Regions from separate parts of the Dietzia sp. Alg238-R159 genome, predicted to be linked through region 3. Evidence: predicted binding sites of a transcription regulator. Region 3 holds the regulator's gene; each other region holds the start of a gene.

Region 1 (3,275 bases), on a different contig from region 3:
ATCCTGGATTTCCAGAACACCCGCTTCGAGCTGGCGCACTGTAAGACCCAGGTCATGGCCACCCGCACGTTCGTCGACCACTGCATCTCCCGGGAGATCGACGGCGAGCTCGACGCCGTCACCGCGTCGATGGCCAAGCTCCAGGCGACCGACATGCTCGACGACGTGGTCGACCGCTGCCTCCAGCTGTTCGGCGGCTACGGCTACATGATGGAGTACCCCATCGCGCAGAAGTTCGCCGGTGCCCGCGTCATGCGGATCTACGGCGGCACGAACGAGATCATGAAGGAGGTCATCGGCCGGGCGCTGTGATCCACCGCGACGTCGTGGTGATCGGCGGGGGCCAGGCGGGCCTCGCGGCCGGTTTCTACCTCCGCCGCGCCGGCGCGGACTTCGAAATCCTCGACGCCTCGAACGAGCCCGGCGGCGCGTGGCCGCACACGTGGCCGTCCCTGCGGTTGTTCTCGCCCGCCGACTTCTCGTCCCTGCCGGGCCGCCGCATGCCCCGCACCGACGACGGCGCCAATCCCGACGCGGCCCACGTCGTGGACTACCTGCGCGGGTACGAGGAGTACTACGACCTCCCCGTGCGGCGCGGGGTGACGGTGGTCGCCGTGGAGCCGCCGGGAGCGGTGCGAGAGGGCGGCTACGCCACCAACGGCAACGACGACCACGACGACAACCACGACGACGACCATGACGACGACGAGGTGTTTCTCATCCGGGCCGCTGACGGTCGCTCGTGGCGCGCGCGGGCGGTCATCAGTGCGACCGGTACCTATCGACGCCCCTTCGTCCCCACCTATCCGGGCGCCGCCGACTTCCGTGGCCGGCAGCTGCACAGCGCCGCCTATCGGGGCCCGTCGGACCTCGAGGGCAGGCGCGTCGTGGTGGTCGGTGGCGCGAACTCGGGCGCCCAGATCGCCGCTGACCTCGCCCGGCCACTCGCCGACTCCGGCGGGTCGCTGACCTGGTGCACAACCGGCCCACCCCGCTACCTGCCCGACGATGTCGACGGCCGCGAACTCTTCCGCGTCGCCAACGCGGCCATCCGGGGCGTGGGGGAGTCCGGCGGCGGCATTGCGGAGCTGGGCGACATCGTCGTGGTGCCGCCGGTCCGCGCGGCCCGTGACGCCGGCCTCCTGGAGGCGACGCCGATGTTCGAGCAGTTCACCGCGGCCGGCGTGGAGTGGTCGGACGGTCGACGCGAGCCGGTCGACGCGGTGATCTGGTGTACGGGGTTCCGGCCGGCGTTGGGTCACTTACGGGGGTTGCTGCCGCGTCGCGACGGACGAGTCGTCACGAGTGGCGTCGAGGTGCCGGGCGTCCCGGGACTGTTCCTGCTCGGCTACGGCGACTGGTGCGGCGCGGCGTCGGCGACCCTCATCGGGGTGGGGCAGTGGGCGAAGGCGGCGGTGGCCGCGTCGCTGGCGTGAGCACGACGGCCCCGCGTGTTCTCGGCTGGGGCTACTTGGTGACGTGAGGCCCTTGCCTGTTCGAATGTGTGTACGTATCATAGAACACAGATTCGATACCAGGTAGGCGGCGCACGGTCGGGGGGTGGGGCACATGGGCGGTAACGCAGACCGCGCGGCCGGTGGCCCCTCCTCGTCTGGTGGCGGCGCCGGTTCCGCGGCGCCCTCTTCGTTGTCGGGGTTGCGGGCGGCGGCGCGGGAGGGGTGGATGGGCGAGAATCGCGCGGCGGCGCGCCGGTTCGTGGCCTGTTACGAGTTGTTTGTCGAATGCCAGCGTCGGGAGGAGTCCGGGGCGGGCGGCGGTGAGTGTCGGCCCGGTCATGCGGTACTCGATCCGATCGATGTCGCGGCCGGGTACGTGGTGTCGGCGATGGCGATCTCGACGGGCCGGGCCGAACGGATGATCACCTTCGCCCTCGATCTGCACCTGCGGTATCCGGCGATCCTGTCCGCGATGGCGCAGGGGCGGCTGGATCTACAGGCTGCGAATATCCTGGCCTCGCAGATGGCCACCGTCCACGTCGATGTGCTCGAGGCGGTGCAGCGGCAGGTCGTCGAGGAGTATCTCGCCGCGATCGAGGGCGGGGTGCGCCTTGGTGAGAAAGCCATCCGCGGCAACGTCGATGCGATCATCGCCCGCTACGACGCCAACGGCATCCGCCTGCGCCGCCAGGAAGCCGCCCGCACCCGCGGGGTGCGGTTCCACAAGGGCGTCGACGGCATGTCGAGTGTGTCGGCGATCCTGGCCACCGAGGAAGCAGCCGTCCTGGCCGAGGCCCTCGACCAACGCGTGAAAGACCACAAGTACGCCGACGCCCAAGCCGCCGCCAACACCCAAGCCGACACCGCCAACCCCGGCGCCGGCGGCTCTGGCGAGGTCGAGGACTACTCGATCGCCGAGCGTCGCGCCGACGCCCTGATGTCCCTGGTGTGCGGCGACGCCGCCCCGGCTGGCACCCCGGCCCGCCCCGGCCGGTCGGGCGCGCCGGGTGCCGGGGTGGCGTTGCGGCCGAAGGTCACCGTCATCGCCACCGGCAACACCGCCCGCGACGACGGCGGCGCCCGGGTGGAGTTCACCCGCACCGGCCAGGCCGCCCTACAGGCCCTGCTCGACATGCTCGCCACCAGCGACGGAGCCACCTTCGAACCCATCGACCCGCGCATCGGCGCCGCCGACGACGCCCGCACCGCCCTGCAGTACCGGCCCAGCGCCGAACTCGCGCGCCGGATCCGGCTACGGGACGGCACCTGCCGCCACCCCGGCTGTGCGATCCCGGCCGAGGCCTGTGATCTGGATCATGTGGTGCCGTTCGATCACGCCGACCCCCAGCGGGGCGGGCACACCATCGAGGCCAACCTGGCCGCAATGTGCCGGCGTCATCACCGGTTCAAGACCTTCTCCGACTGGATCTACGACCTGCACCCCGACGGCACCCTGATTGTGCGCGCCCCGGACGGCTCGACCATGCTCACCCGACCCTCCGGCCCACTGGCCGAGTACCGGCGGGAACAGGCCCGCGCCGAGACCGAGGCGTGGACCCGGCAACAACGCCGCAGCCCCGGGCCCACCGGTGACGAGCAGGCCGACGCGGAGCCGACGTTCTGGTCGCGCCGCGCCGCGCGCCACCGCACCGAACGCCGCAACGCCGAACGCGCCCGCACCTTTGACCCCACCCCACCCGCGCCCGGCACGGGCACGGGCGCCTCCAGCTCCAGCACCGGCGCGGCCACCGACACCACGCCCGAGAAAGCCACCCCCGCCAGCGCCACCCCCGAGAGCGCCAGCCGCTGGTGGGCCCG
Region 2 (3,275 bases), on a different contig from region 3:
CCATCGCGGGGGTGATCAGGTAGCGCAGGGCGTGTTCCGGGGAGTCGAGCACGCCGGGGGCGGGGTCGACGAGTTCGAACCGCACGCGTGCGTCGGCGCCCTCCAGCAACTGCTGGCACAACCAGGAGTAACTGCTGTATGCGCCGTGCACGAATTCCACGCGGTTGGGCAGCCCCTGCGCGGCCGCGGCGATCACGCTCACCCGGATCGGCCGGCCGGCTGCGGCGGCGTTACCGAGCGACGGCCTGGGCATGTCCGCACCCACGGTGACCTCACCCAGCTCGATCGATCCGTCGTCCCCCGGGCCGGAGTCCGTCCCGCCGGCGTCGGCGGGCGCCGGGGCCGGGGCGGGCGCCGGGGCGTACACGGCGAGGGAGGCGAGAGCGTCGGCACGCAGCTGATCCAGCGTGCCGGGCACCCCGTCTCCGGAGGCAGCGCGGGCGTCGGTCTCGATACGTCCCCGCAGCAACTCCGCATCGGCCAGAGGCAGCTTCGCCCACATCGAGGCCATCCCGTCCCGGCCCGACCGGAACCGGACCGTACGCGTGAGCGCCGCCCGGGCCCGGGCATCCTCGGCGCCCTCCGGGTCGAGCCGGCCGACGGCCTCATCGATCCGGCCGTCCACCGAATTGCGAGTCGGCCGGTCACCGCCGTCCAGGTCGTCGACGATGCCCGCCACGACCTCGTCCTCCACGTCCGAGACGATCGAGTCGGGCACCTCGGCCAGCTTGCAGGCGATGTCGATGGCGAGCTGCTCGGGAACGACCCCGCGCTCCACCGAGGCCCGCAGTCGCGCGAGCCGCGAATGGATCTGGACCCCGGCGGTGACCAGACGCGCGGCGTGCCAGCACGTGAGCTGACAGGCCGCCACGAGATGGTCACGAGCCCTGGATTGCGGGTCCAACCGTGCGTATGCCGAACGTGCACGAGCACCGCTCCCGGCGACCCCTTCGGTGCGGTCGACGCCCGTGCCGACCTCATCCGCCCGGGACATCTGCTCGACCAGGGCCGCTGCCGCCTCCAGCCGGGTCGCACCTGCCCGGTTCTGCGCCAGGGTCGCGGCCCGTGCCGCCTCGCTCACCTCCGTCGAGTCGAGCCCGCCCAGGGATTCCGGAACCGCGAACAGTGACTTCGTCGTCGACAATTCCCCCACCCCCCTCGCGCTCGATTTAGAACTTGTGTTCGACAGTACGGCACTGCAGGCGTTAGCGCAAGCGTTCGATCCGCCCGGCCTCCGGTGTCCGACCCGCGCGCTACACTCACCGCATGACCGAGCCCCCCTCTTCTCCCGTCGACCGCGCCTTCGAGGTGCTACGCGTGACGGCGGGCGGGACAGGGATGACGCTCAGTGAGATCGCGCGCGAGACCGGGCTGGCCAAGTCCACGACGCTGCGCCTCCTGGCCGCGCTCGAGCGCAACGACGCGGTGACGAGGATCGGGCAGCGCTACCGGCTGGGGCCGTTGGTGCACGAGCTGGACCCGATCCCGGTCTCGCCGGCGTACGAGCGGATCCGCCGGGTGCTCACACCGTTTCTCGCGCACCTCTTCGAGGCCACGCGCGCGACCGTTCACCTGGCCACCCTGCACGGCGACGAGGTGGTCTACCTCAACAAGTTGCACGGGCCGCGGCCGATCCCGTCGCCGTCGCGGATCGGCGGCGGCCTGCCGGCGTACTGCACAGGGGTGGGAAAGGCGATGCTGGCGTTCGACGAGGCAGCGGCCGAGCGCGTGGCGCAGGAGCCGTTGGTCGAGTGGACGGACACCACTGTGACCTCCCCCGACGCCCTGGCGGTGGAGCTCGCCGAGATACGACGGAGGAGACGCGCGATCGACCGCGCCGAGCTCACGCCCGGCCTGTACTGCGTGGCGGCGCCGGTGTTCGACGACGACGACGAGGAGCGCGCAGGCGGGACGCGGGCCGTCGCCGCGTTGTCCGCCAGCGCGGCGGACGAGAGCGCGCTGGCCCGGCTCGAGCCGCTGGTCACCCGCGTCGCCGCGGCGGCCGGTCGCGCGCTGGCCGCGGACGGTTAGCGGAAGTCCATGGTGACGTCGCCAAGCCCGGCGAACTCGGCGCGGAAGCTGTCGCCCGGGGCGGCGTCCATCGCGCGGATCGCGGTGCCCGGCAGGATCACGTCACCCTTGCGCAGACGGACACCGAACTTGGCGACCGTCGACGCGAGCCACCCGACCGAGTTGAGCGGGTTACCGAGCACCGCGTCGGAACGCCCGGACGCGAGGAACTCGCCGTTCTTGTAGAGGGTCGCGTCGATCGCCGCGACGTCGATGTCCGCGAGCCGGACCCGCTGCTCGCCCACCACGTAGCCACACGACGAGGCGTTGTCCGCGATCGTGTCGGGCAGTGTGATCTTCCAGTCCCGGATGCGGGAGTCGATCAACTCGATCGAGGGGACGACCCACTCGATCGCCGCGGCGGCCTCCTCCTGGGAACATCCCTCCGGCGGGATGTCGGCGCCCAGGATGAAGCCGACCTCCACCTCGACCCGCGGGAAGCAGAACCGGGCCGCCTCGATCGCGGTGCCCTCGGGGTATTCCATCGTGTCGAGCAGATGCCCGTAGTCGGGCTCGTCGACGCCCATCATCTCCTGCATCACCTTGGACGCCAGGCCCACCTTGTGGCCGGTCACCACCGCGCCGGCATCGAGCCTGCGGCGGATGTTGACCAGCTGGATCTCGAAGGCGTCGTCCGGGGTCATGCCAGGATGGTCGTCGGTCAGCGGCGCGATCGGCGCGACGTCCGACTCGGCGTCCCAGAGTCGCTGGGCAAGTGTGGCGCGGGTCTCCTCGTTGAGCATGAGGGGGATGCTACCTGGGCCGTCTGGCGCCACGGCGCTCAGTTCTATAACGTGTTCTACATGGCAGACCAGGAATTCGACGTCGTCGTCGTCGGCAGCGGTGGAGCAGGCATGACGGCCGCCCTCGCTGCAGCAAAGAAGGGCCTCAGCGTGGTCCTCGTAGAGAAGGCCCCGCACTACGGAGGCTCCACCGCGCGCTCCGGCGGCGGCGTGTGGATCCCTAACAACTCCGTGCTCCGACGCGACGGCGTCCTGGACACCCCGGAGGCGGCCCGCACGTACCTCCGCTCGATCATCGGCGACGCGGTGGAGCCCGAGAAGATCGACACCTACGTCGACCGCGGTCCCGAGGTCCTGGACTTCGTCCTCGCCAACAGCCCCCTGCGGTTGGAGTGGGTCAAGGACTACTCCGACTACTACCCCGAGGCTCCCGGTGGGCGTCTCGGCGGCCGGTCCGTCGAG
Region 3 (3,275 bases):
TCGGTGAATTCCAGCTCGAGGAGAGATCCTCGATGCGCCGGGTGGCGGGGCTCTCCACCGAACTCCAGGACGTCAACGACGCCGAGTACCGCCAGCTCCGACTCGAACGTGTCGTGCTCGTCGGTGTCTGGACCGAAGGGTCCGCCGCACAGGCGGACGCCGCGATGGACGAGCTCGCCCAGCTCGCCGAGACCGCGGGATCGGAGGTGTGCGACGCGCTCATCCAGCGCCGCGACAAGCCCGATGCCGCCACGTACATCGGGTCGGGCAAGGTCAGCGTCCTCAAGGACGTGATCGCGGCGACCGGCGCCGACACCGTCATCTGCGACGGCGAGCTCACCCCGGGGCAGCTGCTCGCGCTGGAGAAGGCGGTCAATGTCAAGGTCATCGACCGTACCGCGCTGATCCTCGACATCTTCGCGCAGCACGCCACCAGCCGTGAGGGCAAGGCCCAGGTGACGCTCGCCCAGATGGAGTACATGCTGCCCCGTCTGCGTGGTTGGGGCGAGTCGTTGTCCCGCCAGGCGGGCGGCCGTGCCGGCAGCAACGGCGGCGTCGGTCTTCGCGGCCCGGGTGAGACCAAGATCGAGACCGATCGGCGCCGGATCCGCGAGCGGATGGCCCGTCTGCGTCGCGACATCAAGGGGATGAAGCAGTCCCGGGACACCAAACGGCACCGTCGGCGTTCCACTCCGGTGCCGTCCATCGCCATCGCCGGATACACGAACGCCGGGAAGTCCAGCCTGCTCAACCGGATCACCGGAGCCGGCGTCCTGGTTCAGAACGCCCTGTTCGCCACCCTCGATCCGACGACGAGGAAGGCCGAGTTGCCCGACGGCAGGGCGGTCGTCTTCACGGACACCGTGGGATTCGTCAGGCATCTGCCGACCCAGTTGGTCGAGGCCTTCAGGTCGACTCTTGAAGAGGTCGTCGACTCCGAGTTGCTCCTCCACGTGGTGGATGGTTCGGATGCCTTCCCGCTCCGCCAGATCGAGGCGGTGCGCAAGGTGATCAACGAGGTGGTGGAAGAGCAGAACGCGGAGCGTCCCCGCGAACTTCTCGTCATCAACAAGATCGACGCCGCGGATCCCGTGGTCCTGACCGAATTGCACCACGCGCTACCCGACGCCGTGTTCGTCTCGGCGGTCACCGGGCAGGGCGTCGACGAGCTCCTCGAGAGGATCACCCAGATCGTCGCCTCCGGGGACACCGAGCTGACCCTGTCCGTTCCGTACTCCCGCGGGGACGTGGTGTCGCGGGTCCACGCCGAGGGCGCGGTGGTCGAGGAGGAACACACCCAGGACGGAACCCGGCTGGTGGTCCGGTTGCCCGCGTCCGTGGCCGGCGAACTGGACGAGTTCGCGGTCCGCGATCCACATGACGGCGCCGCCTGACCCCTGCGGGGACGGGCGGCGCGTCAATCGAACAACGGGCTCAGAGCTTCCGGAACACCGTCACGACCTTGCCGAGGATCGTCGCGTGCTCGCCCGGAATCGGGCTGAACGACGGATTGTGGGGCAACAACCAGACTCCGCTCGAGTCGTTCCGGAAGGTCTTGACCGTGGCCTCCCCGTCGATCATGGCGGCGACGATCTCCCCGTTGTCCGCGACGTTCTGCCGCCTGACCACCACGTAGTCGCCATCGCAGATGGCGGCGTCGATCATCGACTCGCCGACGACCTTGAGCATGAACAGATCACCTGACCCGACGAGGTCCGCCGGCAGGGGGAAGATCTCCTCGACGGCCTGTTCCGCGAGGATGGGCCCGCCCGCCGCGATCCGGCCGAGGACGGGTACGTAGACGGGTTCGACCGCGCCTCCCGGACGCTGGGGCTCCGGCGCAGGTGACCGGCGGCCCCGTGACTTCTGCCCCGGGACACCGTGGACGTCGACCGCGCGCGGCTTGTGAGGATCCCGCGTCAGGAAGCCCTTCTTCTCCAACGTGCGGAGTTGATGCGCCACCGACGACGTGGACTGTAAGCCGACCGCGTCCCCGATCTCGCGGATGCTCGGCGGATAACCACGCTCCTTGACGGTGTCGTGGATGTGCAGGAGAACGCTCTTCTGTCGGTCCGTCAGTGACTCGAAATCGGGCTTCGGCATCTCGTGGGGTCCCTTCGGCGAATGAATGTTCGACGCTGTGATCTGTCTACACCCTAGTGCCAACCACCGCCTTGCGCCACACACGTGTTCGAAGAAATTCCTCTGCGAATCGTGATTGTGTCGGAGTCGCGTGATACAACTCTAGGGGAGTTCGGATTCGAACAGATGTACTGAGACAGACATACAGGTGTGCGAACCCTGATCGCACACCGTATCGAGTAGGGAGCCACCATGACCGTTGTCGAGCTTCAGTCCCACCCACGTCCGGCCGTGCGGTGGACCGAGGTCTGCCCCGATGACCATCGTGGACAGGGCGCTCACCTCGACCGGCCGAGAGATGTGTCGGTGCTCGTGCGTCCCACGCCTGCGCCGCGGCGCACGCTGGTCCGACCCGAGGGCAATCGGCTGGCCGTCACGTCCGCCCGTGCGGGGAACCTCGTCCGGCCGCGGGTGGCGGCCCGTCCGGCCACCGTCACATCGGTCGCCCCCGGTCGGCGTGTACTCGTGCGCCCGGTCTCGACGGACCGCGCGCGGGCGTGCCACGTCGAGGCCCCGGTGTCCACCGGGGTGGTCGACGACGTGCCGGCCTGGGCACTGCTGGCGTGCGGGATCGCATTCGGCGTGATCATGCTTCTCGCAGTGGCCTTCCTCGGCGGACCCGCCTACGCGTGACCGGGCAGCGGGCCTCCTAGAATGGACCGCGGGCGGCGGTCTGCCACCCCCGCGTTCCGTCAGGCACGATCCGGGACGTGTGAACTCCGGTCGACGAAGGGCCCCACGGGAATGTACTGCCCGACATGCCATCACGAGGACTCCCGGGTGATCGACTCACGATCCGTCGACGAGGGACAGGCGATCCGGCGTCGACGGGAGTGCCCCCGGTGCGGACACCGGTTCACGACGCTCGAGACGCCACTGCTGACGGTTCTCAAGCGGAACGGGGTGACCGAGGCGTTCAGCCGGGACAAGGTCGTTCGCGGTGTCCGCCGCGCGTGCCAGGGACGATCGGTCGACGAGGACGCTCTCCGTCGCCTCGCCCAGCAGGTCGAGGACGCAGTGCGCTCCGGCGGTGTGTCCGAGGTTCCGGCCCACGAGATCGGGCTCGCCATCCTGGGCCCTCTGCAGGATCTGGACGAGGTCGCCTACCTGCGTTTTGCATCCGTGTACAAGCA

What was found. Region 3 encodes LexA, which represses DNA repair genes until DNA is damaged. Its sites were predicted from a motif close to CGAACANNTGTTCG; they were not measured.
Region 1: a site for LexA is predicted at 1,498-1,511, ahead of G6R20_RS09315 (HNH endonuclease signature motif containing protein). Genes of this name have one in related genera too.
Region 2: a site for LexA is predicted at 1,172-1,185, ahead of G6R20_RS02435 (HNH endonuclease signature motif containing protein). Genes of this name have one in related genera too.

The regions. Positions count from the first base shown of each region.
Region 1 is NZ_UNRI01000003.1:173,457-176,731, forward strand. It holds gene G6R20_RS09305 (acyl-CoA dehydrogenase family protein) at 1-312, shown strand, start outside; gene G6R20_RS09310 (ArsO family NAD(P)H-dependent flavin-containing monooxygenase) at 309-1,436, shown strand; gene G6R20_RS09315 (HNH endonuclease signature motif containing protein) at 1,684-3,275, shown strand, end outside.
Region 2 is NZ_UNRI01000001.1:531,876-535,150, reverse strand. It holds gene G6R20_RS02435 (HNH endonuclease signature motif containing protein) at 1-1,153, opposite strand, end outside; gene G6R20_RS02430 (IclR family transcriptional regulator) at 1,267-2,031, shown strand; gene G6R20_RS02425 (2-keto-4-pentenoate hydratase) at 2,028-2,813, opposite strand; gene kstD (3-oxosteroid 1-dehydrogenase) at 2,865-3,275, shown strand, end outside.
Region 3 is NZ_UNRI01000002.1:313,480-316,754, reverse strand. It holds gene hflX (GTPase HflX) at 1-1,394, shown strand, start outside; gene lexA (transcriptional repressor LexA) at 1,435-2,103, opposite strand; gene G6R20_RS06210 (hypothetical protein) at 2,335-2,775, shown strand; gene nrdR (transcriptional regulator NrdR) at 2,887-3,275, shown strand, end outside.